2 regions of the Cellulomonas gilvus ATCC 13127 genome follow, and region 2 is predicted to be linked to the other one. Evidence: predicted binding sites of a transcription regulator. Region 2 holds the regulator's gene; the other holds the start of a gene.
The links. The regulator LexA, encoded in region 2, represses DNA repair genes until DNA is damaged. The targets are predictions, from matches to a motif close to TCGAACANNTGTTCGA.
Positions count from the first base shown of each region.

Region 1: the regulator LexA is predicted to act here: its motif matches at 14,252-14,267, upstream of CELGI_RS16015 (replicative DNA helicase).

Region 1 covers NC_015671.1:3,477,793-3,493,719, forward strand. Annotated here, with positions in the region: gene CELGI_RS15945 (hypothetical protein) at 1-637, shown strand, start outside; gene CELGI_RS15955 (hypothetical protein) at 969-1,457, opposite strand; gene CELGI_RS15960 (IS3 family transposase) at 2,090-2,965, opposite strand; gene CELGI_RS15965 (IS3 family transposase) at 2,962-3,249, opposite strand; gene CELGI_RS15970 (hypothetical protein) at 3,379-3,978, opposite strand; gene CELGI_RS15975 (hypothetical protein) at 3,975-4,391, opposite strand; gene CELGI_RS15980 (hypothetical protein) at 4,993-5,595, opposite strand; gene CELGI_RS15985 (hypothetical protein) at 5,746-6,294, opposite strand; gene CELGI_RS17725 (hypothetical protein) at 6,298-6,537, opposite strand; gene CELGI_RS15990 (IS481 family transposase) at 6,564-7,571, shown strand; gene CELGI_RS15995 (calcium-binding protein) at 7,524-8,057, opposite strand; gene CELGI_RS16000 (hypothetical protein) at 8,110-10,125, opposite strand; gene CELGI_RS16005 (ABC transporter ATP-binding protein) at 10,191-10,874, opposite strand; gene CELGI_RS17210 (hypothetical protein) at 10,878-11,315, opposite strand; gene CELGI_RS16015 (replicative DNA helicase) at 11,573-14,221, opposite strand; gene CELGI_RS16020 (MATE family efflux transporter) at 14,511-15,869, shown strand.
Region 2 covers NC_015671.1:2,198,860-2,214,786, reverse strand. Annotated here, with positions in the region: gene CELGI_RS10250 (hypothetical protein) at 1-891, shown strand, start outside; gene CELGI_RS16525 (class III extradiol ring-cleavage dioxygenase family protein) at 902-1,744, shown strand; gene miaA (tRNA (adenosine(37)-N6)-dimethylallyltransferase MiaA) at 1,741-2,700, shown strand; gene dapF (diaminopimelate epimerase) at 2,697-3,677, shown strand; gene CELGI_RS10230 (thioredoxin family protein) at 3,674-4,027, shown strand; gene CELGI_RS10225 (MFS transporter) at 3,970-5,430, opposite strand; gene CELGI_RS10220 (class I SAM-dependent methyltransferase) at 5,440-6,102, opposite strand; gene hflX (GTPase HflX) at 6,222-7,745, shown strand; gene CELGI_RS10210 (ATP-dependent DNA helicase) at 7,810-9,966, shown strand; gene CELGI_RS10205 (L-lactate dehydrogenase) at 10,010-11,023, shown strand; gene lexA (transcriptional repressor LexA) at 11,200-11,949, opposite strand; gene CELGI_RS10190 (LysM peptidoglycan-binding domain-containing protein) at 12,227-12,613, shown strand; gene nrdR (transcriptional regulator NrdR) at 13,004-13,507, shown strand; gene CELGI_RS10180 (S9 family peptidase) at 13,563-15,617, shown strand; gene CELGI_RS10175 (DUF5302 domain-containing protein) at 15,688-15,879, shown strand.

The DNA of each region.
Region 1 (15,927 bases), 1.3 Mb from region 2:
GGCGGATTTCGCGCAACTGTACTTTAAGCGCCAGCGTGGCTGGCCGTGGCCTTCTGAGAGCTTCGGCATGACGCCGATGTTCGGCGAGGACGGCTGGTGCCGAGTGTGCGGTGTGCCGCTGCGTAAACAAGCGGGATCAATGGTCTTGGAACGCCGGAATATTACGGTAGAGGGCGGATGGGTGCCCTACTTGTTCGGCGACACGATCTGCCTGGAGTCCTCGTTGGCGTTGGCCGCAGCGGAGAAGTTCAACCTCGACCTGAGGCCGATCGCTTGGCATGGCGTTTCACCGGGTGACGCGCTGCAAATCGTCATCCCTGTCGTGGGTGATGCGTGGTTCGACCACGGCGAGTTGCGCGCGAAGGCAATTGGAAAGCACGGCTCCGCCGGTGCCCGGTGTGCCGAGTGCGGCACTTGGCGCTGGCTCCCGCTGGGTTTTGCGCCGATGCCTCCCCCGTTCGGCACGCTACCTCCTCTGCGGGTCCGGCCGTCTCTGGGCGCCGTGGATGTCGCTGCGAGTCCGGAGGTGTTCGGGGATGGGCTCATGGCGTTCAGACAGATGCTGTTCCGCCGCGAACTGGCCGAGTTCATCGCAGCAGCGAGTCCACGCGACTTCGAGGCTCGGACGGTCCGGTAGCGCGCCGGCGGAGACCTTTCCTTCCGTGTCGCCTCTCTGAACTGCACAGATATGGCGCAATGGAACGCCTGTTTCGTCGGCGGGCCGCGCACCGACGACTAGGGCGTGTGCGCCAGCGCGTGACGGCGCGCCGCGTCGCGGACATGTTCGCGGGCCGGTCGCGGCCAGGGGCCCTTGACCTGCGTCCCGGCCCGGGCGCGGGCCTGGTGGCGGCGCCAGGTCCGCTCGGGCACGCCGATCAGCTCACAGAACCTCGTGGTCGGCATGCCCGCACCGGTGCGGATCACCTCGAGGTCCTCGAAGGGCCCAGGCGACCCTCGGCGGGCTCATCTCAGTCGCGAGCCGGTGACGAAGGCGTAGATTGGTGGCGCCCCCGTTTCGCGTGGTCTTCGCCATACGAGACCTCCACGAGAGCGTCATCCACCCCCTCAGAGGTGAGGTACTGGTGACCCGACCGTACCGCGAACGGTTCGAGCATCAGGCTCATTGTTCGCCACTCATCGGATGTGCAACTCCAGGCAAATACGCCGGTGGCCTCGAGCACGAGGCGCTTCGTGGGTTCGTTCGCGGCCTTGGACAACACGAGGTTCCTCAACCCTCCCGTTGCGCGAACCTGCGGTAGCTCCGCCAAGTCGATGACCGTGCCGACAGGAGCGGCCGAGATGCTCTCGAAGATCATCCGGAGCCAGGCAATCGACTCCTTGCCGGTGAGGATGAGCAAGATGCTCGGCCCGTAGGCCCCATCGTAGTAGTCGATCTCCGCGAGCGGTTCACCACCACCTGGATCGGACATCAGCCCTCGGGGTACAGGTGTTGCCATGACGTGTTCCACTCCTCCCACGGATTGACATCCCAGTGCGGGTCGTGCCACCGGTCCTCAGGATGGAAACGCCACTCTACGCCATTAGGGTCCCACCAGGAGCGCGGAACGTTCGCTCGCGAACCCTCTCGCCACTCCCAGGTTGCGGGATTCCAGCCGGGGGGCTTCGGCGACTCGCGCGCGGCCCTCGGCAGGCTGGCGAGGGCCCTCTCGGCAGCTGTGGCCCCCGCAGCAGCGGTGTTTTCGGCAACGCCAGCAGCGCCCGCTCCTCCTGTTACAGCGGCGAGGGCGCTTCTAGACGCCGCGCTGAGCCCTGCCTCCGCGACCTCGCCCGCATAAGCAACGCCCTTCGCTGCGCCGCCTATCTCACCTCCGATTAGGATCTGCGGCCCGACCAAGGCTCCGATGTCGTCTGAGTAGCGGTAGATGCTGTCGTGGTCGGGGTTGCCGAAGCGGGGCAGAGTGCCGGGCAAGGCGAGGTCGGCGGTTCCGATCATTGAGTCAGCAGCGCCCGCCGCGTAGGACTCCATCGTGTTGACGAGGATGGACTCACCGTTGGAGTCTTCAAACCAGTCTCGGCAGAAGCGCCCGAGGAGCCTGACCCGCTTTCGCGGGCACCTGTGGTTGGTTGATCATGCCGCCGCGGTCGCGGCGGTGTGAAGGTTCTCGAACTCGGTCGGGGATAGGTTCCCGAGGCTGGTGTGCCGGCGTCGGGGGTTGTACCAGGCCTCGATCCACTCGAAGATCGCGGTCGCGAGTTCGGCTTTCGAGGTCCAGTGCTGCTGGTCGAGCAGCTCGCGCTGCATGGTCGACCAGAAGCTCTCGATCATCGTGTTGTCCACGCTCGAGGCGACCCGGCCCATCGAGCCGAGCAGCCCGGCCTCGCGCAGCCGGTGCCCGAAGACCCAGGACGTGTACTGCGGGCCCCTGTCCGCGTGGACGATCGCGCCGGGCTCGGGTCGGCGTCGCCAGGTCGCCATCTGCAGGGCGTCGACGACGAGTTCGGCGCGAATGTGGTCCGCGATGGACCACCCCACGACCTGCCGGGAGAACACGTCCAGCACCGCGGCGCAGTACACGCGGCCCTCGCTCGTGGGGTGCTCCGTGATGTCGGTGCACCACAACCGGTTCGGCTCCTCGGCGACGAACCTGCGACGCACCAGGTCCTCGTGCGGCGCGGGCGCGGGTCGGTGGCGGCCGCGTTTGCGCTGGTGGCAGATCCCACCGATGCCCGCGGCGCGCATCAGCCGCGCCACCCGTTTGCGACCGCAACGGATTCCGAGCCCCAGGCGCAGCTCGGCATGAACGCGCGGGGCGCCGTAGGAGCGGCGCGACATCTCGTGCACCGCCACGATCGTCGCCGACAGCTGCGCGTCGGCCACGGACCGCGCCGAGGGCGGCCGCGTCGACCAGGCGTGGAACCCCGAACGTGAGACGCCCAGGACCCGGCAGGCCACCGCGACCGGCACACCGGCCGCGGCGAGGTCTCGGACCAGCCGGAACATCATTTTGGGAGGACGTTCTCCCGGGCGAAGTACGCGCTGGCGCGCTTGAGGATCTCGTTCTCCATCTCCAGCACCCGGATCCGCCGGCGCGACTCGACCAGCTCCTTGCGCTCCTCGCTGGTCAACCCCTCGCGGCGGCCGGCATCGACGTCGTCCTGAGCCATCCACCGACGCAGACACGACTCGCTGATCCCCAGATCGGCCGCGATACTCGCGACCGGCTGCTGACCCGAACGGGCCAACTCAACGGCTCGCCGGCGGAACTCCGGCGGCTTGGCTGCAGGCATCCAGGACTCCTCTCCGAGGCGATCATCACCTCAGCGAAGGTGTCCACGGAAACGGGTCAGGCTCCCCAGGCACCACAGGTCAGGTGTCACCTATCCGTGCAGCAGACCCGCCTCATCTGCGATGCACCACTACGTCCGGCGCGACAGCAACGCCCTAGCTTCCTTCCCGAACACCGGGTCGGACCGCAATGACATCACCAGCTGTCGTCCCCGGCCCCCACCAACGGCAAGGATCGGGCGGACGAAATAGATGCGCGACTGCCCGCGCTCCTCTAGCGACAAGAACCCGACAAGCTCATCCAGGTGGTGCGCTGTGGCGCTGGCGGCCAACGCCACAGCGGCGCCTTCCTGCTCACCCGCACCCCTCGGCGCCAGGTAGAGCGCCCTGAGCCGGTCCCAGAAGGCGACCGACGGCTTCACAGCCAGTGCCCGCCCCAGGCTCTCCATGACACGGTCCGGATAGCCTCCGCGCTCCATGTGCCCGATCAGCACCGGCAGTGCCGCCGGGTAGGGCTCTGAGGTGTTCACCAGATCCCACACCGAGTCAACCTGCACCCCGGCATGACGCAGGTCAGCGACGATCGGCTGCTCAGCGCGAGCGAGCTCGCGCACCTTCACCTGCCGCTCCTCCTCGGCTGTCCGCATCTTGCGCTGGTACTCCGGATCGTTCTGGAGCTGCGCCATCAGCTCGGTGGCGCTGATCGCCGACCGCCGATCCCGGCGGGTCACGGGATCGCCCTCAGTGCGATGTCGTCGCTCCGGACGGCTGCCGCCAGCGGCCCCGAGAACGTCGTGGGATTGACCCCACCTCGCACATGCAGGTCGAAGCGGAGCCCGTTCTGCTGGGCGTACGCGACGCTGTACCTCAGTTGCTGGGTGTACGCCTCCGCCGCCGTGGACGTCTCCACCCGAGTGAAGCCGTCCGGCGTCGCGAAGACGGTGCTCCACGGCGTCCGCTCAGAGGCGATCTCGACATCGATCCCGCACGACGACGCGCGATCCGCGGCACTCATCGGGTCATCCATGACCCCGCTGCCACCCGTAGCCGAAGCGGATGAGATGACCCCCGACAGCACGGGCGCACCCGCGACAAGCGAGACGACAGACGGCACAAACCGAGAGAACACGCCCAGCATCGACACGCCTTAAGCCAGCGGAGACCCGCACCCCTGCTACCCCCTGGTAGCCGCCCGCTGTTCGCGAGCCGTAGCGGGCACGGTACTCCGCGGCCCCCCTTTCCGGACGAACGCCCAGCCAGGTGGGGCGGTGCACCTGTCCGGGCGTGTGGCCACGGCTGCGCACCTGCCGCGCAACGCTGCGACGCGCGCCTGGTCGACTCGAGAGCGGCGGCGAGCTGCCCGGCAATGCACGCCTGGAATCTCGGCAACACGGCGCTCGGCGAGGCCACGCGCTCGGGCCAACGGTTGGCGGGACCCGTCACGGCGCCCTCTCGAGTTCCCCGTCCACCACGGGCCCTGATCAGCCTTCTCAGGATCGCGCACCATTCCCCAAGACCGCTCACCGGCCGAGATGCAAGGCCAACTGACCGCCGCCCCGGCAGCCGCGCAGGCGAGGTGTACCGGCGGCCGTCGGTGCGCTGCGGCAGCGGGGACTCGCACGCGACGCCGACAACCACGACGCCCGGCGGTTCAACGGCGGAGCACCGCCGACGCTTCCGGGCGATCGAGGGACCGAGTGCCCCTGGTCTGAGAAGGCCGGAGGCTCGGCTTTGACGTACGTCCCTCAGCAGCCCGCAGGTGGGACCGATTCAGAACCGCACAGCGGCGGGTCGGCGGCCGGCGCCGTGTCACGGGGGCCCTGCTCGACGAGCGTCATACGGCCGGCCACCGCAGTGTTGTCCGGGTTCATCCAGCGCACCTCGAGGATGACGCCGGTCTCCTGGTCAACGACATACTGCCGGGCGCCGTACCGGGCCTCCGAGAAGTCGGCGATGACAAGCGCACCAGGCCGTCCGAGTGCGTCGGTCGTCGGGTCGCCGAGAGTCATCTCCGGCAAGGCCGACAAGACCTCCCACAGCGCACGTCGCAGCTGTGGCGGGGCCGGAGTCTCGGTGAGAAGCTCCGACGCCGCGCGGTACACGCGGTAGTCCGTCACGCCCGCGTGCTCCCGCACCTCCGCCTCGAGCACCGCGCGCAGCGCCTTCGAGTCCGTGGGGAGCGCGAGGAGCTCGTCCCAGGTGAAAGTCACCTCGTCACCGAGGGTCGTCGGGCCCAGGATCGGCTCGTGGCGCAGGTCGCCGCGGTCGAGGCGGCCGGTCAGAGCGTCGCCGATCGCAACGGCCATGCCGTCGGGGCGAATGCCACCGTCGCGGCCGCGGAAGCCCATCAGGAAGTAGCCACCTCGCTGCCGTGCTGTTGGCTTCGCGCGTTCATGCCTCGCATCGTCGGAGTCTGTCTACCGCCGAGTGGTCGTCCCGGTTCGACGGTGGGCCCGGCCGCGCGCGCCAAGGAGGACCTGTCAGTACTGGGTCTCTCGTCAGGACGTCGTCTCGACGACGTCGCGCCGACGCAGGCCGGACCACCCAAGCAGCACGCCACCCACGGCGCCGACCAGTGCCCCGACGAGGACGCAGACGCCCAACGACGGTGCGACCGAGTGCCGACTGACCCCGATGCTGGCCCTGGTCCCCCCGTCACGGTCGGGCGCGAGATGCACGCTCGTGGCCGTCCGACCGTCGACGGCCCGGACCGTCACGGTCGCGTTGACCTCCTCGGTGCCCGTGACGGTCCACCCCGCTGCGGCGAGCTCGTCCGCCACTCGGCCGGCGTCGAGCGGCGCCTCGGACGTGGCGTCCCAGTGCACCGAGGCGCGGGTCAGCGTCGGCGCGAACGACCCGCCGAGCCCGGGACCCGTCGAGCTCGTGTACCCGGTCAGCTCGATCCGCTGCGCCGCGTCCAGCAGTTCGCCGTCGCTGGGCTCGACGACGAACCAGTGGAACGCGGCGCCGAGTACCGCCCCGATGCCCGCCATCAGGAGGGCGACGAGGACGGTGACGACCGGACGCGGTCGGGATGCGGCGCTCACGGCTCAGGGTAGGTCTCGGATGGTGTTCCTCCCGGTGCCACCGTCGAACACGTCCGGGGCGGCACCGCCGTCCAGTACGTCGTCGCCACCGTTGCCGATCAGCACGTCCACGCCGTCCTCACCCCAGAACTGGTCGTTGCCCTCCCCTCCCTCTAGCTGTTGTGGCTCATGAGGTTGGTGACGCGGCTGGGGGTGTGAGGGAGGGGTAGGCCCCGGCGGCAGGATGGAAGTGCGACCAACCAACTGCTGCGCGAAGGACCTACCCCTCGATGAGCCACGCTAACGCCCCGTTCACCCCCGAAGGGCGGCTGCGGCTCGTGCGCCGCTGCGCCCACCGACCGATCGCTCACGTCGCTGCCGAGGCGGGCATCTCTCGGCAGTGCCTGTCGAAGTGGAAGGCCCGGTTCGACGAGTTGGGCGAGGTCGGGCTGGCCGACCGGGCGAGTGTCCCTCACGCGTCCCCGACCCAGCTCGAGCCCGACCTGGTCGCGTTGATCGAGACGTGGCGCCGGGAGCACAAGTGGTCGGCCCGGGCGATCCACCTCGAGCTGGTCCGCCGCGGGCACCAGGTCTCGGTCGCGACCGTCGGGCGGTGGCTGGTCCGCCTGGGCATCAGCCGGCGCCGCGACATCGACCCCGACGGGTCGATGAACCGCACCGCGGGCCGCATCACCGCCCGCTACCCCGGTCACATGGTCCATCTGGACGTCAAGAAGGTCGGGCGCATCCCCGATGGCGGCGGCTGGCGCGCTCACGGGCGCGGCTCAGCGGCGGACAAGGCCGCCCAGCGGGCCAAGACCAAGGGCGCCCGCGCCGGCTACGTCTACCTGCACTCCGCCGTCGACGGCTTCTCCCGACTGGCCTACACCGAGCACCTGCCCGACGAGAAGGCAGCGACCACGATCGGGTTCTTCTGCCGGGCACGGGCGTTCTTCGCCGCCCACGGCATCAACCGGCTGGTCCGGGTGGTCACCGACAACGGCGCGAACTACACCGCCAAGGCGTTCACCCGGACGGTGACCGCGTTCGCCTCGCGTCACCAGCGGATCCGTCCGCACACTCCCCGGCACAACGGCAAGGTCGAGAGATACAACCGGATCCTGGCCGAGGAACTCCTCTACGCCCGCATCTGGACCTCCGAGGCCGAGCGGGCCGCAGCGATCAAGATCTGGAACGTCCACTACAACTACCATCGCTGCCACACCGCCGCCGGCAACCAGCCCCCGGCCTCACGCCTCCACGCAGGCGTCACCAACCTCATGAGCCGGAACATCTAGCCGGTCGTCCCCCGTTCCGCCGTGCACCTTGTCGTGGCCGCCGCCGGCCAGGACGCGGTCGTCGCCCGAACCGGCGTCGACGACGTCGTCGCCCTCGCCGCTCACGATGGAGTCGTTGCCCGCACCACCCAGGATCGTGTCGCTCCCGTTGGCCGTCGTCACGGTGTCGTCGCCGTCACCCGCATCGACCGTGTCGTTGCCGTCGCCACCCTCGATGGTGTCGTTCCCGGCACCGCCGGTGATCGTGTCGTTCCCATTGGCGGCGAGGATCACGTCCGCTCCCGCCCCTCCGTCGAGCGTGTCGTCCCCGTCGCCGCCCTCGAGCCGGTCGTCGCCGTCGCCGCCACCGAGCGTGTCCGCACCGTTCGACCCGATCAGGACGTCGTTGCCGCCACCACCGCAGATCACGTCGTTGCCCGGTCCACCGTCAATCTGCTCGGCGGCCGCGGTACCGACGATGACGGCAAACCGCTCACGACTCTCCACCAACCACGGCCGTCGTTCGACCGACCAGGGCACGATCTGAGATGCGCCGAGGTCAAACCGCCCGTTCGGCGCTGCGCGTGAAACCGATGGCTGCGCCGGCACCCGCCAACGCCGTGACGCCGATGGCGACGGCGATCACGATCCACGCGGTCCCTACGTCGCTCACGGGTTCCGGGTTCAGGGAGAGGTACGTCGCTGCGACGGTAAGGGCTACGACAGCACCGATCGTGGAAGCGACTGCGGAACCGAAGACGGCGGCAGAGACGCCGATTGCCCGGCGGCTCCGCAGCGACGCACCCAATGCCCGGAGCTCGCGACTGTCTCCATCCCCGAACAGCAGCAGGCTCCCGGTGGCCGACGCCAGACCGAGAACGACCAGCGTCGCGACCAGATGACGCAGAGCGGGTAGCACGACGATGAGGCGGCTGTCACCCCCTGGGAACGTGAAGTCGGTGACCGGCGCGAACCGGAGGACTTCGGACTCCCAGCTATCCAGATCCACCACCACGCTGAACATGTAGACGTTCCACGTCCCGCGTGCGACGTGGGCCGTTGCCGGATCCTCGGTGACGACGGCGTCGGCGGGCTCGTCAATCGCGATGGGCACGGTCGGCCCATCGCCGTCCACCACGCCGATCTCCTCGGTGCGGTAACTCCGTCCGTCCTCGCACGGCACGCCGTCTGCCGTGACGATCGCGCCGTACACGGCGCTCAGCGCCGCGCAGGTACCGATCACCTGGCGTCGTCCATCATTCTGCAGCGCGAGGACGCCGTCCTTGCCCGCGACTCGGCCCAGCTCACCCGCGTCTTCGGCGTCGACATGGAACGAGGACGATGCCCACACCGCCCCGGACGAGGGCGGCGCGCCCTGGGCGAGAATTGCCGCAACCGCGCCGGCCACGGCGACGACGGTCAGCAGGACCGAGGTGGCCGCCACCCTGACCATCACGTTCGTGGGGCGGTGGGCGAGCCGACGAACCGGCAGCAGCACCTTCGGCTCGGCGTGCGAGGGCACGCGCGCGGACAGCCCGACGAGTACGCGGGCGGACAGAGCGGGGGCTCCGAGCAGGAGCATCACGGCGCCGACCACCAGCGCGAGCTGCCAGAAGGTGATCCATCCACTGTTCGCGGAGGCGATCGTCCTGGACACCTGGACACAGACGAGCAGCACGAGGCCCACGACCCCCACGGCGAGCATCCGCGGGCTGCGTCGGTCCGGCTGACGTATCGACAGGGCCGACGGCCGCGGGTCCGGACGCGTGGCCACCAGGGCTCCGCCCAGCAGTGCCGCCACGACGAGCGTGGCGATGCCTACCGTAGTCGCGATCGTCGCGGCAGTGGCCGGGCCGAAGAATGCGACTCCCCAGACCCCCGCCGGTCCACCCCAGGCGACTGCGAGGCCCGCTCCTGACGCACCGAGAACCGCTGGCGGGCCGGCCGCACGAGCAATGCTGCCGGCAACGACGCCGCGTATCACCGATGCAGGCGCACCGACGAGGGACAGGCGCGCCACCTGCGAGGCGACTCGCCTGGCCAGGGTGAGGCCCGCACCCACGAGGCCTCCGACTGCCGGAAGCAGAGCGAGCAGCGCCACCGTCACGAGTGTCGCGCCGTCCGAGATCGAGTCCGGACGGTCCGTCCCCGGCCGGCCCCAGCCTTTACCCATGTACGGAAGCGACGCGGACGCATCGACCGTGATGGCTTCCAAGCCTGTGGGAACCACGAGCGCGGAGTCCGGCAGGACCCCGACGATCACGCCCGGCACCCGCCCAGCCAGGCTCGGGTCTTTGGTGATCGCCCGCTGGAGTGACCTGGAGACGAGGCTCTCGCCGTCACCGAGCGTGACCGGGTCTCCGTGCGCGGTCGCCAGGTCGCTCCCCACGACCAACGACCGCACCGAGCGCCCGCTGTACGCGCTCCAGCTGATGCCCCAGGCGGTTCCCGTCGCGTCGAAGGTCACGCCGGGAACCATTCGATCATTACGGGCCTGTGCCTGACCCAGAGCTGACATGACCGCACACCCGATGCCGATCGCGACGGTGCAGATGAGCACCACCGCGGCGACCATCCAACGCTCACGTCGGCCGGCCGTCCCGCGCAGCCTCATGCCGAGCATGGCGGAGGTTCCGACCCTCACGGCCGCTCCGACGTCACCGCGGCGCGATGCACGAACATGATCGAGTCGAAGCCTCGAACCAGGTCGGCGTTGTGCGTCGCCATGACGAGCGTCGCACCGTTGCGGGCCGCCGCGTCGACAAGGAGCTTCCCGACGACCTGGGAGTTCTCCTCGTCAAGCGCGCCGGTCGGCTCGTCCGCGAAGATCACCTTGGGAGCGTTGATCAGCGCCCGAGCGACCGCAGCACGCTGCTCCTGCCCACCCGAGACCTCAGCTGGGCGCCGCGACCGCACGTCCCGCTCGATTCCCAGGTCGTCCAAGAGCGCCTCGGCCCGCCCGAGCGCGTCTGCGCTCCGCGCCCCGGCCAGTCGTGCCGGCAGCGCTACGTTCTCCACGAGCGACAACTCCTCGAGCAGACCGCTGCGCTGGAACACAAAGCCGAAATCGCGGAGGCGATGCTCCGCCAGCTCCGCAGGACGGAGCCTTCCGAGGTTCTTTCCATCGAACAGCACCTGGCCATGCGAACTTGCGAGCATGCCCGCCATTCCGGCGAGAATCGTCGATTTCCCGGAACCGCTGGGCCCGAGGAGCGCGAGAGAGCTCCCGCGCGCAACGGAGATGCTGACGTTCTTCAGAACGGGCTCCGAACCGTACCCGAAGCACGCGTTCTCGAGACGTATCAACTCAACCCGTCCCCGCACCGGCTATCGGTAGAGCGTCGGAGTGGTGACGCAGTTGTCGGGCAGGATCCCCTTGTCACGGCAGAGTTCGACCTTGCCCGACTGCGCAGGGTCGTACTTGTAGACGACTTTGTTGACCGAAACCGGTGAGTTCGTCGACTTGGCCGTTCCCAGCAGCGTGTAGCCGTAGCCGTCGATCTTTCCCTGGAGCTTGACGGAGTAGCCGTCGTCGGACGTGTCGTACAGGCTCGTGCTCACGACCATGCCCGAGTTCTGACCTCCGACGCAGTCCGACGTGCACGGCCACGGCTGAAAGCGATAGTAGATGGTCGACGTCTTCGCCCCGCTGGTCGAGAGTGCCGACGTCGTCCGCCAGGTGGCCGCCTCGGCCGCCGTCGCAGCAACGACGACGAGAGTGGTGACGGCAGCGCCGATGACGAATCTCCGCTTGAGAGCACGCAATGACTTTCCCCCCTGTTCAGCCGACTCGCACGTAAGGCGCTATCGCCGTCATCGATCGGCGGACCTCGGAAGGTCGGCTATGCCTGCCCCGGGTCGCCCTGCTGACGATCGCGCGGGCGCAATGGTTTCAGCGGGGCTGAGGTGTTGTCAATGCCTGGTCCGCCCGATGAATTCGAGGCCCAGTACAGATAAGAGTATCGGAGACCGATTCTCAAAGGATGTTGCATCTCGACGCCGTGGCTGGCACGCCAGCGACGTCAGGCCTGCATGTCGACGAAGCGGCTGAAGTGGCCCTGGAAGGCCACGGTGATGGTGTCGGTCGGGCCGTTTCGGTGCTTGGCGACGATCAGGTCGGCCTCCCCGGCGCGGGGCGACTCCTTCTCGTACGCGTCCTCGCGGTGGAGCAGGATCACCATGTCGGCGTCCTGCTCGATGCTGTTGTGGACGGCGATGCCGTTGGCGATGAAGTTGTGGGTGCCGACGACGGTCGCGTCGAAGACCTGCCGCTCGCCGACGGGCTCGATCGCCACGACGGTGTCCCACAGCAGGTCGTTGACGGCCATGATCTCGAGGTCGTCGTCCTGCAGGAGCTCGGCGATCCGCCCGAGGCGCTGCCGGGAGGGCGCGGGCTTCCCCATGGAGGACCCGCCGAGCTGCGTGCCCATCGCGGCAGCGAGCTCGCGGTGCGTCATGCCGCGCTCGACCAGGATCTGGCGGACGTCCTCCCAGACCTGGCGCGGCACGGTGTCCACATTCGGGTTGCCGCTCTTCGCCCTGACGATCTCGAGCAGCCGCTGTGCCTGGTCGCCGCGAGCGCCGTGGACGCCGATCTCCTGCAGGAAGCGGCGCTGGTCGTCGACGCCGGAGATGTCGAGCGTGTAGCCGTCGCGGTAGCCCGACTTGCGCACGGTTCGGATGCGCGTGGAGATGCCGAAGCGCAGGAGCAGCCGCGAGAGGCCGTCGATGAGCTCGCGGGACGTGGAGGCGTAGGAGATCCGGCCGCCCTGGCCACCCTTGGTGACCGTCACGGAGCCGTCGGTGGCCCACAGATGCCGGATGAACAGCGCGATCTGGCGCTTCGGGAGGTGGAACACGGTCGCTGGCACGAACTTCTCATGGCTGCGCGCCCCGAACAGGCCGAAGTCGTCGAGCCACGCGGCGATCGGGTTCCGCTTGCCGTGCGTGAGCCGGTACGGCGCGGGCAGACGCAGCGTGGTGACGCGCGCGGACGCGTACTCGTCGCGGACCGGCGTGATGCCGAAGGCGTCGGCCGCCTGCGCCACGGCCGACAGGTTCGCCTCGTCCACCGAGGCGTAGCGCACCGGCTGACGGCGGACGAACGAGCCGTCACCGAGCAGGTGCGCGAGCATCACGACCTTGCGGTCGTCCCACTCGACCGACATCTCGGGGCCCGGCACGTGCCGCGGGACACCGAGGCGGGAGCCGACCTGCAGCTCGGCGAGCGGCGTCCAGCCCTCGTACGTGAGGAACGGGTGGTTCGACGTCGCGGTGACCTCCTTGCCGGAGGCCAGGCGGAGCCGGAACGTGGGGCGGGTGCCCGTGGGGAACACGTGCGTCAGGTGGCGGCGGACGTACTGCAGCCGCTCGTCGAGCGCCCACACCGGCACGTCCGTCGCGCGCAGCGCGTACAGCTCACCGAGCGTCGTCTCCGCACCGGTGTCCGCCCGCAGGATGCGGGTGTCCTCGGTGAGGCAGCCCGACTCGCGCAGGTCGCTCATCTGCGGCTTCTTGTCCGTGCGCTGCTCCGGCCCACGGTTCAGCTGCGAGATGGCGATGACCGGGACCTCGAGCTCCTTGGCGAGCAGCTTGAGCGCACGGGAGAACTCGGAGACCTCCTGCTGACGCGACTCGACGCGCTTGCCGCTGGTCATGAGCTGCAGGTAGTCGATGACCACCAGCTTGAGGTCGTGCCGCTGCTTGAGCCGCCGGCACTTGGCGCGGATCTCCATGAGCGACATGTTGGGCGAGTCGTCGATGAACAGCGGGGCGCCGGAGATCTTGCCCATCGTCTGGGCGATCTTGGCCCAGTCGTCCTCCCCCATCTGACCGGTGCGCAGCTTCTGGAGGTGGACGCGCGCCTCGGCGGAGAGCAGACGCATGGTGATCTCGTTGCGGCTCATCTCGAGCGAGAAGACCACGGACGTCATGTTGTGCTTGATCGACGCCGACCTGACGATATCGATTCCCAAAGTCGACTTCCCGATGGCCGGACGCGCGGCGAGGACCACCATCTGGCCGGGGTGCAGGCCGTTGGTCAGCCGGTCCAGGTCCGAGAAGCCGGTGGGGACGCCGATCATGCCCTCGCCACGGTGGCCCGCGGCCTCGATCTCGTCGACCGTGCCGCCGATGATCTCGGCGAGCGGCAGGTAGTCCTCCGACGAGCGCCGCTCGGTGACCGCGTACACCTCGGCCTGCGCGTTGTTGACCAGCTCGTCGACGTCACCGCCCTCGGTCCCGTACCCGAGCTGGACGATGCGCGTGCCGGCCTCGACGAGCTTGCGCAGGATCGAGCGCTCCCGCACGATCCGCGCGTAGTACCCCGCGTTGGCCGCGGTGGGCACCGACGCGATGAGCGTGTGCAGGTACGGCGCGCCGCCGATGCGGCCGATCTCACCGCGCTTGGTCAGCTCGTCCGCGACCGTGATCGCGTCCGCCGGCTCGCCCCTGCCGTACAGGTCCAGGATCGAGTCGTAGATGACCTCGTGCGCCGGGCGGTAGAAGTCGGTGCCGCGGATCTGCTCGATGACGTCCGCGATGGCGTCCTTCGAGATCATCATGCCGCCGAGCACCGAACGCTCGGCCTCGAGGTCCTGCGGAGGCGTGCGGTCGAACTCGCGCCGTCCGGCCTCGGGCGGCATCCCGTACTCGAGCTCGTCGATCGACACTGCTCCCCCGACTGTCGGCGTTGGTGATCGTCGAACTGGTGTTCTACCGGACACCACCGACACGCGGCGTCCCGACGAGTGCGGACCGGCTGGTGACCCACGTCCAGGTCCGCGCACGCGAGGCTATGGCCATCGCGGCGCACCTCCAAACGGCCCTGTGGAGAAGCCTGTGGGCGGGCTGTGGACGCGCGCCCACGCGGGTGTGCACAGGCCGTGGACAGTCCTGTGGATACCGTGGACGACGAACCCGCCACGCCGGTCCGACCCGCACCAACACCGTGCACGGCCTGTGGATCACAGAAAGGTCAGCCCGATTTCATCTGACGGACACCGGATCTCGCCCCTCGATCGGCAGATCCTCGCGCTGGCCGTCCCGGCCCTGGGTGCGCTGGTCGCCGAACCCCTGTTCATCCTGGTGGACTCGGCCGTCGTCGGGCACCTGGGGACGCCCGCGCTGGCCGGGCTCGCGCTCGCCTCGAGCGTGCTGCTCACCGTCGTCGGGCTGTGCGTGTTCCTCGCCTACGCGACCACCGCAACCGTGTCACGACGCCTGGGGGCGGGTGACCGCGCGGGGGCCCTGCAGGTGGGTGTGGACGGCATGTGGCTCGCCGCCGGCCTGGGCGCGCTGCTCGCGGTCGCGCTCTGGACGTTCGCGCCGGCCGTGGTGCACGCACTGGGTGCCGACGACGAGATCGCGCGCCAGGCCGTCACCTACCTCCGCTGGTCCGCCCCGGGGCTCGTCGGGATGCTGCTGGTCCTGGCCGCGACGGGCGCGCTGCGCGGGCTCCAGGACACCCGCACGCCCCTGGGTGTCGCGGTCGCGGGCGCGCTGGTCAACTCGGTGCTCAACGTCGCGCTCGTCTACGGGCTCGACCTGGGGATCGCCGGGTCCGGGGGCGGCACGGCCCTCACGCAGCTGGGCATGGGTGCGGTGCTAGCCGCCGTGGTGGTGCGCGGGGCGCGCACGGCCGGCTCGTCGCTGCGGCCCGCCGCGGGCGGGATCTGGGCCAGCGCGCGTCAGGGTGCTCCGCTGCTGGCCCGCACGGCCACGCTGCGCGCCGCGATCCTGCTGACCACGTGGGTGGCCACCGGTCTGGGCGCGGTCACGCTCGCGGGCCACCAGGTGGTGAGCTCGGTCTGGGGTCTGGCGGCGTTCGCGCTCGACGCGCTCGCCATCGCGGCCCAGGCGCTCGTCGGTCACGCGCTCGGCGCAGGCGACGTCCCCCGCGCGCGCGCCGTGCTCCGCCGGACACTGCAGTGGGGCGTCCTGGGCGGCGTGGCGATCGGGGTGCTCCTCGGCGGCGCGGCCGCGCTGTACGCACCCCTGTTCACGTCCGACGAGCAGGTCCGCCGGGCCGTCGTCGTCGGCATGCTCGTGGCGGGGCTGTGCATGCCCGTCGCGGGCTGGGTGTTCGTCCTCGACGGCGTGCTCATCGGCGCCGGCGACGGCCGCTTCCTCGCACGGGCCGGCCTGGTGACCCTCGTCGTGTACGCGCCGTGCGCGCTCGCCGTGCGCGCGTGGGCGCCCGACGGCGCCGCGGGCCTGGCCTGGCTCACGCTCGCGTTCAGCGGCGTGTTCATGCTGGCGCGCGCCCTGACCACCGGCTACCGCGCGCGCGGCGACCGCTGGATGGTCACGGGCGCCTGAGCACGCAGAAGGCCCCACCCCCCGAGAGGGGCGGGGCCTTCCGGCTGGACGAGCGTGA
Region 2 (15,927 bases):
GACGGGTCCGACGGCGCGGCGCGCAGCCTCGCGGCGGCCCTCGCGCTGCGGGTGGTCGACGAGCCCCTCGACCTCGCCGTGATCCCGCGGCCGGCCGACGGCACCGGACCGGCCGCTGCGCCGGCGGTGCGACCGGGCACGGCGCCGGACGCGGGCGGGCTGCCCGCGCTGGCCGACCGTGCCGAGCGCGCACGCGGCGCAGGCGACCTGGCCGACGCAGCCGCCGCCTACCTCGAGCTCGCGGCGGCGGCCCGGGAGGCGGGTCTGCTCGTCGACGCGGGCATGGCGCACGCCGAGGCCGCGCGGTGCGCGCAGGAGCTGCATGACGAGCGCAGCGCGGGCTGGGCGTACGAGGAGGCGGTCGCGCTGCTGCGCGCGGGGGGTGCCGACCCCCTCGTGCGCGCGCACGTGGTGCGCGCGTGGGCGCCCGTCGCGGCCGAGCACGAGCGCTCGCCGGCGCTGCTCGCCGAGCTCGACGCGCTCACGGCCGACCTGACGGCCGCGCCCGCCGACGACGAGCAGGCGAGCGCCGAACGCGTGCTCCGCGCCCGGCGTGCCGAGGCGGCGCGGCTCGAGGACGTGCGTGCGCGCACGCTCGCGACGGTCGGTCAGGTGGCCGCGGCGATCGACGTGGCCACGGCCGCGGCGCAGGAGCTCGCGGGTGCCGGTCTGCCGGCCGAGGCCGCGGACGCGTTCTGGCTCGCAGGGCGGCTGCAGCGCGGGGAGGGTCGTGCGCAGGACGCCGTGTGGAGCCTGGAGTCCGCGGTCGAGGGGTTCGGCATCGCGCGCGACCGTGCGCGGCGCGCGGGCGCGGCGGGTGACCTGATCGCGCTGCTGCGCGAGCTCGGCCGCGGTGACCAGGCCGACGAGCTCGCGCGCGACCTCGGCTAGCGTCGGCCGCATGTTCGTCGCAGCCGCGCTCGTCCCGGACACCGCGCTCGTGGTGCCCGGTGCGTCCGGTGCGCGCGACGCGGCCGCGCAGCTGCGTGCCGCCGCGCGCGACGCCGTCCGTGACGCGCTCACGGATGCCGACCGCGTGGTCGTCGTGGCGCCGGCCGACGCCGTCCGGTCGACGACGTCAGCGCGGCCGGCGGGGCGTGTCCCCGCGGGGACGGGTGGCGGCGCGTCCTGGCTGATCGGTGTGGCGCACGCGACCCTCGCAGCGGTCGGCGTGCCCGATGCGATGCTCGCCGGGGTCCTCCCGACCGTGCGCCTCGTCGGGCCCGACGACGCGCCCGGGGGCTCCGGGGTCGACCCGCACGCGGCGGTCGTGCCCGGTGTGGCCACGTCGGTCGCGCTGCACCTGCTGGCACCCGTGTGGCCGGGACCGGTGCACGCGCTCGAGGTCACGCGCGGCGCGCCCGAGCCGGACCCCGCGGCCCTGCGCGCGCTCGGGGCAGACGTGGTCGCGGGTGCCGGACGCGTCGCGCTCGTGGTGGTCGGGTCCGGTTCGGGCCGCCACGGACCCGACGCTCCGCTCGCGGACGACCCGGCGGCCCTCGACGTGGACGCGATGCTCACGTCCGCGCTCGCCGCGCCGACGGCACGGTCGCTGGACGAGGTCGCGGCACTGGACGCGGGGACGGCGTCGACGCTCGCCGTGTCCGGCCGACCGTGCTGGCAGGTGCTCGTGGGCGCGGTCGGAGACGTGCCGCTGCGTGCCGAGGTCGCCGCACCCGTGCTGCTCGGTGCGCAGCACGTCGTCGGCACCTGGCGCACGCACGACGCGGCGGACCGGACGTGAGCGGCCTCGTCGTCACGGTGGTCGGGCCCACCGCCACGGGGAAGTCGGACCTCGCGCTCGAGCTCGCGATCGCGCTGGGCGGCGAGGTCGTGAACGCGGATGCGCTGCAGCTGTACCGGGGCATGGACGTCGGGACCGCCAAGCTCACGCCCGCCGAACGCCGCGGCGTCCCGCACCACCTGCTCGACGTGCTCGACCCGCGCGAGGAGGCCTCGGTCGCGGACTACCAGCGCCTCGCGCGTGCGGCGCTCGAGGACATCGACCGCCGGGGGGCGCGTGCCGTCGCCGCGGGTGGCTCGGGGCTGTACGTCCGCGCGCTGCTCGACCACATGGAGTTCCCCGGCACGGACGCCGCGGTGCGTGAACGGCTCGAGCAGCGGGTCGAGGCGGAGGGCGCCCGCGCGCTGCACGCCGAGCTGGACCGCGTGGACCCGGTCGCGGCCGCCGCGATCGGCCCGCGCAACGCACGCCGCATCGTGCGCGCGCTCGAGGTCATCGAGCTCACGGGGCGCCGCTACTCGTCGTCGCTGCCGCAGCACGTGTACGAGGTCCCGGCCGTGCAGATCGGGCTGGACTGCGACCGTGCGGTGCTCGACGCGCGCATCGAGTCCCGCACCGCGCGCATGTTCGACCAGGGCCTGGTCGAGGAGGTCGAGCGCCTGCTGGAGCACGGCCTGGGCCGCACGGCGGCGCGCGCGGTCGGCTACGCGCAGGTCGTGTCGCTGCTCGCGGGTGAGTTCTCGTCCGACGAGGCACGCGCGGCGATCAGCGCGGGGACGCGACGCCTCGCGCGCAAGCAGATGGGCTGGTTCGGGCGGGACCCGCGCGTGCACTGGCTCGACGCGCAGGACCCCGAGCTGGTGCCACGCGCGCTCGACCTGGTGGCGCAGGCCGATGCTGGCAGCCTCGGACCCGCCACGGACGCACCGAGCACGCGCCGTACCCTGGGCTCATGACGGCCCCCTCGACCACGTCCTCGATCACGAGCACGGCCGCCGCGGCGGGTGTGCTGCACGTGACGAAGGGTCACGGGACGCAGAACGACTTCGTGCTGGTCGACGACCGCGCAGGCACGCTCGAGCTCGGTGCGCCCCTGGTCCGTGCCCTGGCCGACCGCCGCGCGGGCGTCGGTGCGGACGGCGTCATCCGGTTGGTGGCGACGCAGCACGTGCCCGAGGGTGCTCCGCTGCTGGTCGACGAGCCCGCCGCGCAGTGGTTCATGGACTACCGCAACGCCGACGGGTCGATCGCGGAGATGTGCGGCAACGGCGTCCGGGTCTTCGCGCTGTACCTGGACCGGCTCGGGCTGTGGCCCGCCGAGGGCGACCTGGTGGTCGGGACGCGCGCCGGCGCCATGCGCGTGCGGCGCGAGCCCGTGCCCGACGGGGTCGACGACGCGCAGTGGTTCGCGTTCGACATCGGCCGCTGGCACCTGCCCGGAGGCGCCGCGGCCGTGGAGGCGGGCTTCGACGCCGAGGTCGAGGTCGCGGGTCTCGCGGTCGACCGGCCCGCGCTGTCCGTGGACGTCGGCAACCCGCACAGCGTGCTGGCGCTGCGGGACGAGGCCGAGCTCGCGCTCGCGGACCTGGCGCGCGCGCCGCGCGTCACGCCGACGCCCCCGCACGGCACCAACGTCGAGATCGTGGTCCCGCTGGGCGAGAGCGTCGTCGACGGCCGGCCCACGGGTCGGCTCCGGATGCGCGTGCACGAGCGTGGCGTGGGGGAGACGCGGTCGTGCGGCACGGGTGCGGTGGCCGCCGCGATGGCGGTGCGGTCCTGGGCGGGCGCGACCGCGCCCGACGACTGGTTCGTCGAGGTCCCCGGCGGCACCGTGCGCGTCCGTGCCCTCGGTGCCGACCACGCCGAGCTCGCGGGGCCCGCCGTGCTCGTGGCCGAGCTGGACGTCGACGTGGCTGCGCTCCTCACGGCGTGAGCGAGACCGTGGCGCCCGTGGAGCGGCTCACCGCCCGGGAGCTGGGTGCCGATCTGGGCGAGGGCGCGACGCTCGTCGAGATCGCGAGCGCGTTCTGCCAGCCGTGCCGGGCCGCGCGCCTCGTGCTCGAGCACGCGGCCTCGACCCAGCCCGGGGTGCGGGTCGTCGTGCTCGACGTCGCCGACCACCTGGCGCTGGGCGAGCGCCTGCGCGTGCTGTCGACGCCCACGGTGCTGGTGCTCGACGCACGTGGTGCGGTGCGGCACCGGATGACCGGCGTGCCCCGGCTGGCTCAGGTGCGTGCGGTGCTCGCGGACGTGCTCGGGTCCGCGACGGCACCCGGCCCGTAGCCGGCACGCGGTGCGACGCGGGGTGCGACGAGCGCCGCCGCGAGCGCGAGGACCGCGGTGAGCGTGAGGCACACCGCGTACGGGACGTCGCCGCCGCGGTCGGCCGCCGCGCCGAACAGCACCCCCGTCACGGACAGCGCGAGGGCCGCGCCGAGCGAGTCGGCGACCGACAGCGCCGAGCTGTTGGCGCCCTCGGCACCCGCCGCGGAGTAGCGCAGCACCAGCACCGTCTGACGCGCGTACGTCAGACCCATCCCGAACCCCGCCGTCGCCCACGCGACCACGAGCACGACGACGGGGGCATGCGTCGCGGCCCCCGCAGCGGTCGCCGCGATCGCGAGCGCGACGGTCGCGGTGCCGATGCGGATCGCGCGCGTGTGGGGCAGGCGGTCGCCCAGCCGCCCCTGCAGCCACGACGCGCCGGCCCACGCGATGGCGGCGGCGGTCAGCGTGACGCCCGCGAGCGACGCGGCGATGCCGTAGCGCCGCGTCAGGAGGTAGGGCAGGTAGACCTCGGCGGCGAAGAACCCACCGGCGAGCAGCGCGCGCGTGGCCACGACCGCGGGCAGGCCGCGCGCCGCGTGCAGCGTGCCGTGCGGGACCAGGGGACGCAGCGCCACGAGCGCGCACGTGACGCCCAGCGCCGCCACGACGAACGCCGCGCGTCCCTCGACCTCGGCGCCGAGCCCGAGCGCGAGGACCGCGACGGCCGCGAGTGACGCCCATGCGATCCGCCGCCCGGTCGCCGGCGGCTCGACGCGCCGTACGGCGTCCTCCTCCTGGGCGGGCGCGTCGGGCGCACCCAGGGTCCGGACGCGGTGCAGCGCGACCGCCGCGACCGCGGGCACCAGCACCGCGACCGCCAGGAACACCCACCGCCAGTGCAGGTGCTCGGCGACGAACCCCGCGACGGGCGGACCGACGAGCGACGGCACCACCCACGCCGCCGAGAAGCCGGCGAACACCCGCGGGTGGAGCGACCCCGGGTACAGCCGCGCGACGACGACGTACGCCACCACGGTCAACGAGCCGCCGCCGAGGCCCTGGAGCAGGCGCCCGGCGGCGAGCTGCTCCATGGAGACCGCGGTGCCCGCGACGACGAGCCCGGCGACGAACAGGCCGGCCGCGGCCGCGAGCGGCCGCGCGGGCCCGGCCCGGTCCGCCCAGGCGCCCGCGACCACCATCCCGACCACGCCGGTCGCGAGCGGCGCGGCGAATGCGAGCGCGTACAGCGAGGCGCCGTCGAGCGCCTCGGACACCGTGGGCATGACCGTGGTCACCGCGAGGCTCTCGAACGCGGCCAGGAACACGAGCGCGCACAGCGCCCACGTCGTCGCGCGCAGCCGGCGCCACGCGGCGGCGGCCTCCTCGCCGGTCAGGACGGCGGCGACGGCGGGAGGCACCGCAGCACACTAGCCGGGGGCGCCGACACCGTCCGCCGGCGTGCGTGCCGTCACGCGCAGCACCCGGAAGCCCTTGGCGGTCGCGACCCGTTCGACGTCCGCGCGTCCCGCGAGCTCGTCGGCCAGCCACCGCTGCAGCGAGTCCGCGCCCAGGTTCTTGCCGACGACGAGGTGCGCCGCCCCGCCCGGGACCAGACGCGGCAGCCAGTGCGCGAGCAGCGCGTGCAGCGCCGGCTTGCCCACCCGGATGGGCGGGTTGGACCAGATCGCCGTGAACCGCACGTCCGCCGGGACGTCGTCGGGCGCGACCGCCCGCACGTGCGTGGCCCCGGCGCGCTCGGCGTTGCGCCGGACCAGGTCGAGCGCGCGCTCGTTGACGTCGACGGCCCACACGCGCGCGTCGGGCGAGCGCAGCGCGAGGTCGAGCGTGATCGGTCCCCACCCGCAGCCCAGGTCCAGCAGGTCTCCCGCGGTCGGCGGCTCGGGCACGTGGTCGAGCAGGATCCGCGTCGCGTGGTCGACGTGGTCGGGGGAGAACACACCGCCCGCCGTCTCGACCTCGACGTCGCGCCCGGCCAGGTGCACCACGAGCGTGCGGCGCTCGTCGGGCGAGGCGGGTCGTGCCGTGAAGTAGTGCTCGCCCTCGTCGTGCGTCGTCCCGTCCCCAGCCACGCGCCGACCCTACCCAGCGGCGTCGGCCCGCAGCGAAACGCCTCGACCGCCTCCCGTGCGCGTGCGACCCTGGAAGCAGGCGTGCTCCCGCGCGCCGCACGAACGACGCGAGGAGCCGCGTGAGCGAGACGCACCACACCACCACCCCCAGCCGCACCCCGGACGAGCCCCGCTCGCCGCAGCAGGTGGCCGACGACGTGGTGGCGCGGGTGCTCGCACGGGCGGGGACCGCGCTGCAGGCCGGCGGCACCGTGCACTCGTCGTACGACGGGCAGCAGCTCGACCTCGAGGAGCGCACGTCGCTGCGCCGCGTCGCGGGCCTGTCCACCGAGCTGCAGGACGTCACCGAGGTCGAGTACCGCGAGCTGCGGCTCGAGAACGTGGTCCTGGTGGGCGTGTGGGGCCAGGGCACCGTGCAGGACGCCGAGGTGTCGCTGCGCGAGCTCGCCGCGCTCGCCGAGACCGCGGGTTCGCGCGTGCTCGAGGGCGTCCTGCAGCGTCGCGCCAAGCCGGACCCGAGCACCTACCTCGGCTCGGGCAAGGCCGCCGAGCTCGCCACGGTCGTGGCCGCGGTCGGCGCCGACACGGTGGTCGTCGACGGCGAGCTCGCGCCGTCGCAGCGCCGCGCGCTCGAGGACGTCGTGCGCGTCAAGGTGGTCGACCGCACCGCGCTGATCCTGGACATCTTCGCGCAGCACGCCAAGTCGCGTGAGGGCAAGGCGCAGGTCGAGCTCGCGCAGCTCGAGTACCTCCTGCCGCGCCTGCGTGGCTGGGGCGAGTCGATGTCGCGGCAGGCGGGTGGTCAGGTCGGCGGCGCGGGTGCGGGCATGGGCTCGCGTGGCCCGGGTGAGACCAAGATCGAGCTCGACCGCCGGCGCATCCGCAACCGCATGGCCAAGCTGCGCCGGGAGATCGCCGCGATGGAGCCCGCGCGCCTGACCAAGCGTGCGTCGCGCAAGCGGAACGCGATCCCGTCGGTCGCCATCGCGGGGTACACCAACGCGGGCAAGTCCTCGCTGCTGAACCGCCTGACGCACGCGGGCGTGCTCGTCGAGAACGCGCTGTTCGCCACGCTCGACCCCACCGTGCGTCGCGCGGAGACGGTCGACGGGCGGGTCTACACGCTCGCGGACACCGTCGGCTTCGTGCGAGCACTGCCGCACCAGCTGGTCGAGGCGTTCCGCTCGACGCTCGAGGAGGTCGCGGACGCGGACCTCATCCTGCACGTCGTCGACGCGTCGCACCCCGACCCCGAGGGTCAGATCGCCGCGGTCCGGCACGTCTTCGCGGACATCCCGGGGGCCATGGACGTGCCCGAGATCATCGTGCTCAACAAGGCGGACCTGGCGACCCCCGAGGCGATCGCGCGCCTGCGCTCGCGTGAGCTGCACTCGATCGTCGTCTCCGCGCACAGCGGCGAAGGCATCGAGGAGCTGCAGGACCTCATCGCCGACCAGCTCCCGCGCCCGGGTGTCGCGGTCGACCTCGTCGTGCCGTACGGACGCGGCGACCTCGTCAGCCGCGTGCACGAGCACGGCGACATCGAGCTCGAGGAGCACACGCCCGACGGCACGCACCTGCGCGCGCGCGTCGACGAGACGCTCGCGGCCGAGCTCGAGACGTCGGCGGCCCGGCGCGCCTGACACCTCGCCCACCACCCGGGTGCGCGTGCGGTCGGCGCGCGCCGGGCGGCACTAGGCTTGCCCGATGCCCGCCGCCCCCGAGTCGTCCGACGAGACGGCCCGCGCGGCGTCCGAGACGGACGAGCGCGGCAGGGACCAGGAGCGCGACCGTCAGGTCGACGAGCTGCTGGACGTCGCGGTGGGCGTGCTGGGCGGCGGACGCCGCGAGGGTCAGCACCTCATGGCGCGCGCGGTGGCGGCCTCGCTCGCGACCGGCGAGCACCTGCTGGTCCAGGCCGGCACGGGCACCGGGAAGTCGCTCGGCTACCTGGTGCCGGCCGTCCGGCACGCCGTGCACGCCGACGAGCGCGTCGTCGTCTCGACCGCGACGCTCGCGCTGCAGCGCCAGGTGCTGACACGCGACCTCCCGCTGGTCGCCGATGCGCTCGAGCCGCACCTGCCGCGACGGCCCCGGATCGCGCTGCTCAAGGGCTGGCACAACTACACGTGCCTGCACAAGCTCGAGGGCGGCTACCCGGAGGACGACCAGGGCGCGCTGTTCGACCTGCCGGAGCGCGGCGGCGCGGCCGAGCACCCCGCGACGAGCGCCGCGGCGGGCGAGGGACGCGAGGCGCTGGGTGCCCAGGTGGTGCGCCTGCGCGAGTGGGCGGCGACCACCGAGACGGGCGACCGCGACGACCTGGTCCCGGGCGTCACGGACCGTGCGTGGCGCCAGGTGTCGGTGACGTCGCTCGAGTGCATGGGCTCGCACTGCCCGCGCCTCGAGGAGTGCTTCCCCGAACGTGCGCGGGCCCTGGCCCGCGAAGCGGACGTGGTGGTGACGAACCACGCGATGCTCGGCATCGCGGCGTCGGGGTCGCCGCACGTGCTGCCGGAGCACCAGGTCCTGGTGGTCGACGAGGCGCACGAGCTCGCCGACCGCGTCACGGCGCAGGCGACCGCGGAGATCTCGCTCCCCGTGGTCCAGCACGCCGCCCGGGTCGCGCGCCGGCACGGCGGTGTGCCGCCGACGGACCTCGAGGCCGCGGGTGAGGCGCTCGCGGGCGTGCTCGTCGCGCTGCCCGAGGGCCGGTTCCCCGACGGTCTGCCGCCCGCGGTGTTCGACGCGGTCGCGACCGTGCGTGACGCCGCGCGCACGCTGCTCTCGCTCCTGCGCCCCGAGGCGGGCGGGGGAGGCACCGCGCCCGGCGCGGCCGAGGGCGGCCGCAAGATGGCGCAGTCCGCGGTGCTGACGCTGTTCGAGACCGCCGAGCGGATGACCGCGGAACCCGAGGACGCCGCGCGGACCGTGCTGTGGTGCGCGCGCGGTGAGGACCGGTCCGGCGCGATCACGACGCGCCTGCACGCCGCTCCGCTCGCGGTCAACGGACTGATCCGCACGCAGCTGCTCGCGGGTCGCACGGGTGTGCTGACCTCGGCGACGCTCGCGCTCGGGGGCACGTTCGAACCCACCGCCCGGTCCGTGGGTCTCGAGCTGCGGCCCGACGCCGAGCCCGTGGGCCCGACGACCGTCCCCGGGGCGGACCCGGCCCCCGCGGCGCCCCAGGGGCCCCTGCGCTGGACCGGGCTCGACGTCGGCAGCCCGTTCGACTACCCGCGCCAGGGCATCTGCTACGTCGCGCGCCGCCTGCCGCCACCCGGTCGCGAACCCGCGACCGATGCGCAGCTCGACGAGATCGAGGCGCTCGTGCGCGCGTCGGGCGGTGCCACGCTCGGGCTGTTCTCGTCGCGACGCGCGGCCACCGCGGCGGCCGAGGCGATGCGCGAGCGGCTCGACGTGCCCGTGCTGCTGCAGGGCGACGACCAGCTCCCGACGCTCGTGGCGCGGTTCGCCGCCGACGAGCCGACATGCCTGTTCGGGACGCTCGCGCTCTGGCAGGGCGTCGACGTCCCGGGTCGCTCCTGCCGTCTGGTGCTCATCGACCGGATCCCGTTCCCGCGTCCCGACGACCCGGTCCGGTCGGCGCGTGCGGACGTCGTGGCCCGTGCGGGCGGCAACGGGTTCATGGCGGTCTCGGCGACGCACGCCGCGCTCCTGCTGGCACAGGGCGCGGGACGCCTGATCCGTGGGCCGCAGGACCGCGGCGTGGTCGCGGTGCTCGACCCACGGCTGGCCACCGCGCGGTACGGCGAGTACCTGGCGCGCTCGATGCCGCCGTTCTGGCGGACCGACGACCGGGACGTGGTGATCGCCGCGCTGTCACGGCTGCGTGACGCGTGAGCCGATAGCCTTCGACCGGACCGTCGGCCCAGAAGGAGGCATCATGCCTGACCAGGACATCGCACCCGCCGCCAGCGGAGAGGTGCCGGCGCACGCCGGACCCGCCCAGCGGCGTACGTCGAAGCTCGCGATCGTGGGCGCGGGCGCCGTCGGCTCGACCATGGCGTACGCGGCGCTCATGCGCGGCGCCGCGCGGCACGTGGCGCTGTTCGACATCAACAAGGCCAAGGTCGAGGCCGAGGCGCTCGACCTGGGCCACGGCATCCAGTTCATGTCGATGGCCGAGGTCGTCGGCTCCGACGACATCGCGGTGTGCGCGGACGCGGACGTCGTGATGTTCACCGCGGGTGCCAAGCAGAAGCCCGGGCAGACCCGCACGGACCTGGCCGAGGCGACCATCAACCTCGTCTCCAAGGTGCTGCCCTCGATCGTCGAGGTCGCGCCGCACGCGGTGTACGTCATGGTGACGAACCCGGTCGACGTGGTGACGTACGCCGCCCTGAAGATCTCGGGCCTGCCGCCCCAGCAGCTGTTCGGCTCGGGCACGGTGCTCGACTCGTCCCGCCTGCGCTACCTCCTGGCGCGGCACACCGGCGTGGCCGTGCAGAACGTGCACGCGTACATCGCGGGCGAGCACGGCGACACGGAGCTGCCGCTGTGGAGCTCGGCGTCGATCGGCTCCATCCCGCTGCTCGAGTGGCAGGGCGTGGGCGAGGGCGCGTCGCTGACGGGAGCCGTCCGGGACCAGATCGCGCGCGAGGTGGTCGAGTCGGCGTACCGGATCATCGAGGGCAAGGGCGCCACGAACTACGCGGTGGCGCTCGCCGGGTCGCGCATCATCGAGGCGATCATCAAGGACGAGCGGCGCGTGCTGCCGGTGTCCTCGCTGCTGACCGACTACCACGGGATCAGCGACGTGTGCCTCTCGGTGCCCAGCATCGTCGGCTCGGCCGGGGTGCTCGAGCAGCTGCCGATCCCGATGTCGGTCGACGAGCTCTCGGGCATGCGCGCGTCGGCCACCGCGGTGCGTGAGGTCGCCAAGCGCTTCGGCTACTGACGTCCGCCGGACCGGCCGCCTCGGGGATCCTCCTCTGAGGCGGCCGGTGCCGTGTCCGCCCGGGCGTCCTGGGTGGGCGGCTCGTCGTCACGACGCGCGCCCGCCGGCCGGCCGAGCCGCTCCGCGAGCCGGCGCGCGAGGTCGCGCGGCGGGTCGGGGCGGCGGCCGGGCATGGCTCAGAGGCTGCGCAGCACGCTGACGACCCGGCCGAGGATCGTCGCGTCGTCGCCCGGGATCGGTGCGTAGGCGGTGTTGTGCGGCATCAGCCAGACGTGACCCTCGGCGCGCCGCAGCGTCTTGACCGTGGCCTCGCCGTCGATCATCGCGGCGACGATCTCGCCGTTCTCGGCGACCGGCTGGCGCCGGACGACGACCCAGTCGCCGTCGCAGATCGCCGCGTCCACCATCGAGTCACCGCTGACCTTGAGCAGGAACAGGTCGCCGTCGCCCACGAGCTGTCGGGGGAGCGGGAACACGTCCTCGACGACCTGCTCCGCGAGGATCGGCCCGCCAGCGGCGATGCGCCCGACGACGGGCACGTAGGAGGGTGCGGGTACGCGCTCGGCACCCGCGCCGCCGACGAGGTCCACCTGCGTGTCCGCCCCCGCCGTGGCCCATCCCGCGACGCTGCGCGAGTCGTCCGGGTGCACGACCTCGATCGCGCGCGGCCGCTTGGGGTCACGGCGCAGGTAGCCCTTGCGCTCGAGCGCGGTGAGCTGGTGCTTGACGCTCGACGGGCTGGTCAGCCCGACGGCCTCGCCGATCTCCCGCATGCTCGGCGGATAGCCGCGGGACTCGACCGACGCGCGGATGGTCTCGAGCACCAGGCGCTGGCGCGCGGTCAGGCCGTCGGGGCCCGCCGGGGTCTCCGGCAGCTCGTGCACCGTCGCTCGCTCGTCCTGCGTGGCTCCCACTGCGTCCGTCACGTCCAGCCCTCCTGTCCGAGCGCCCACCGCGCCGTCCCCTGCGACGGCCCACCGCCCGCGCCCGGTGGTTCCGGTGGCCGGGACCGGGGCGTGTCGGTGGTCGATGGTGCGCTGTTCCTCGTCGGTGAGCCTACGCAGCGCGGACAGGGATCTCAAACATCTGTTCGACATCTGTGGACGCGTGTCGGACGGCTCTGGTAGACATCGTACAGACGTACGACGAACAGGTGTATGACGAACGGGTGTTCGGACACGGACGCCGCGGAGAGGAGTCGGCATGAGCGCGATGGTGATCGGTGGAGCAGTGCGCGGCGGCGGTGCTGCCATGCCCGTCCTCGTGCGGCCGGCTCGTGCGCGGCGCACCTCCTCGCAGCCCGCGCTGCACCTGACGCGTCGCGGGCGTGCCGTCCTCGTGGGGCTGGCGCTCGTGCTCGTCGCGTTCGCGGTCGCCCTGGGTGCGCGGGCGGCGGTCGCGGCGGGCGACGGCGACGTGCGGATCGACCGGCACGTCGTGCAACCGGGCGAGACCATGTGGTCGATCGCCGAGTCGTCGCGGGGTGCGGGCGAGTCCGTGCAGGACCAGGTGCGCGAGCTCGTCCGGGTCAACGGGCTGTCGGGCGCGCACCTGACGGCGGGGCAGGAGCTGGTGGTGCCGCGGGGCTGACGGGGACGCCCCCCGGCGCGCGTCCGCGCCGGGGCGTACCTGGCCTTGTGCACGCGCAAGCGGTCCGTTAGGTTAGGCACACCTCACTTCGAGAGCTGGGGGGCTCAGAGGCGAGGGGCGGGGTGGCGCTCGGCGCCGCCATCGGCGGGACCCGGTCCCGCGCGGACCCGCAGCACACCGCGCAGCCGAGGCGAGTCGGCCCGCGGCCCGGGACGGGGCGTCCCGGAGGGGCGGTCACCTGCGGGTGGCCGCCCCTCAGCCGTCCGGCGGTGGCCGCCTTGCGATGCCGCGGGCGTGTGGCCTAGCGTCGCGGGGGCGCGTGACGGGGCGGAGCCCGGCCCGCGCCCCGCTCGGAGGCCGCCAGGTCTCGCCCGATCACCGGAGGCCCAGGTGCACTGCCCGTTCTGCCGTCATCCGGACTCGCGCGTCGTCGACTCGCGCACGTCGGACGACGGCGCCTCGATCCGGCGCCGCCGGCAGTGCCCGTCCTGCAACCGACGGTTCACCACGGTCGAGACCACGAGCCTCTCGGTGGTCAAGCGCTCGGGGGCGACCGAGCCGTTCAGCCGCGACAAGATCACGGGCGGCGTGCGCAAGGCGTGCCAGGGGCGCCCGGTCAGCGAGGACGACCTGGCGCTGCTCGCGCAGAAGGTCGAGGAGACGCTGCGCTCGTCGGGCTCGGCGGAGATCGACGCCTACGAGATCGGGCTGGCGATCCTGGGGCCGCTGCGTGAGCTCGACGAGGTCGCGTACCTGCGGTTCGCGAGCGTCTACCAGGCGTTCGACTCGCTCGAGGACTTCGAGGCCGCGATCACGGTGCTGCGCGCCGAGCGCGCCGAGCGTGCCGCGGCGCGGGGCGACGAGCCCGCCGCCGCCACCCACGTCGACGACTGATCGGGACCGGCGGCGCGCGTCCGTCGCGGTCAGGGCTGCGCGATAGCGTCGCGTCATGCTCCCTGACGACCTGTACCTGTGGTGCGCCCCGGGGGCGCCCGCGCTGCTGCCCGACGGATCGGCGGCGGTGATCGCCGTGCACGGGCCGGATGCGGCGGCGGACGCCGTCACGGGCGGGCTGTGGCTCGTCCCGCTGAACGGCGGCGCACCGCGCGTGCTCACCCGTGGCTTCGCCGACTCCGCACCGCAGGTGTCGGCGGACGGCAGATGGGTGGTGTTCATCCGTCGCACGGCCGACGGTCCGGGTCAGGTGCACGTGGTCGAGGCGGCGGGCGGTGAGCCCGTCGCGCTGACCGACGCGCCGCTGGGCGCGCAGCAGCCCGTGGTCTCGCCCGACTCGCGCCGTGTCGCCTACGTGGCCCGCGTGCCCGAGCCCGGCCGGTACGAGCGCGGGGGCAAGCCGGGTGCTGAGCCGCCGCGCCTGGTGACCGAGCTGCGCTACCGGGCCGACGGGCTCGGCTACGTGCGCGACCGCGAGCGTGCGGTGTTCGTGGTGGACCTGCCACCGCTCGCGTCGCCGGGGGCGGGGGTGCCCCAGGACGCCCCCGAGCCCGTCCGCATCTCGCCCGCGGGGCTCGACGTGAACGGCCCCCGGTGGCTGCCGGACGGTTCGGGGGTGACGGTGGTCGCCGCCCGGCACGGCGCGCGCGAGGTGGACCTGCGGCGCGACGCCGTGGTCCTCCCGGTCCCGCCGTCGCCCGCACCGGACGTCGCGGCCGAGGACCAGGCCGCGCCCGTGCTCGGCGCCGTGCGGCCCGTCACGGACGCGGACGCCGGTTCGACGCTCGCGGTCGGGGCGGTGCTCCCGGACCCGGACGGCGCGCGCGTGTGGCTGCTCGCCGCCGACATGGGCGCGTCCGGGCGGGACTGCGTCGCGGCGCTCACCGGGCTGTTCGTGCTCGAGGTCGCCGCGGACGGCACGCCCGTCGGCGCGCCCGTCCGGCTGACCGACCCGGAGAGGGTGGACCTCGACCCCGGTGTGCTCGTCGCCGCGGATGGCGGCGTGCTCGTCGCGCCGCTGCGGGAGGGTGCCGTGCACCTGGTCCGGGTCGAGCCCGACGCGACGGTGGCCGAGCTGCTCGGCGGCACCGACGTCGTCACGTCGGCCACGCACGCGGCGGGGCGGACCGTCGCGGTCCGGGCGACGCCCGACAGCGCGGGCGACCTGGTCGTCGTGACGGACGGCGGCGCGCGCGCTCTCACGGACCTGTCGGCGCGGCTGCGGGCGACCGGGCGCCTGCGCAGGCCGCAGCCGGTCACGGCCCTGGCACCCGACGGCTACCGCGTCGAGGGATGGCTCACGACGCCGGACCCGGAACGCTTCGGTGCGGGTCCGCACCCCACGATCCTGATGATCCACGGCGGGCCGTTCGCGCAGTACACGCACGCCCTGTTCGACGAGGTGCAGGTGCTCGCGGCGGCCGGGTACGCGGTGGTGCACGGCAACCCGCGCGGCTCGGCGGGCCGGGGACGTGCGCACGGACGGGCGATCCGGCACGCGTTCGGCACGGTCGACGCGGACGACGTGCTCGCGCTGCTCGACCACGTGCTCGCGGACGAGCGCCTGGACGCGACGCGCACGGGCGTGATGGGCGGGTCCTACGGCGGCTACCTGACGGCGTGGCTGACCACGCGGACCGAGCGGTTCACGGCGGCGATCGTGGAGCGTGGCTTCCTCGACCCGGTCAGCTTCGTCGGGTCGAGCGACATCGGCTGGTTCTTCGGGCAGGAGAACGTGGGGGACCCGGCGGTCGAACCCGAGCTGGTCGCCGCGCAGTCGCCCATGGCCCATGTGGGCGCGGTCCGCACACCGACGCTCGTCATCCACTCGGAGCAGGACTGGCGGTGCCCTGTCGAGCAGGGGCAGCGCTGGTTCACCGAGCTGCGGCTGCGCGGCGTGCCGGCCGAGCTGCTCCTGTTCCCGGGCGAGGGGCACGAGCTGTCCCGGTCCGGGCTGCCGTCGCACCGCGTCGCGCGGTTCGAGCACGTGCTGCGGTGGTGGGCGCGTCACCTGCCGGTCGGAGCCGCGCGGGTCACGGCCGACGCGTGACGAATCGAGTTGGCGCGCGGCGCCGGTCTCGGACAGGCTGGGACGACCAACGCGGAGGGAAGGACGGCCGATGACGGACGACCAGCGCCAGGCAGGCGATTCGATCGAGGACCAGAAGGCGAAGTTCCGCGAGGCGCTCGAGCGCAAGAAGGCCGGCGGTCACCGCGTGGCCGACGGCTCCACGAACACGGGCGCCGTGCACGGCTCGGAGACCTCCGGCCCCGCGCAGCGGCGCTTCCAGCGCAAGTCCGGCGCGTCGTGACCGACGCGCTCTGACCGGGTCACCGCCCGGGACCGACGACGAGGCCCG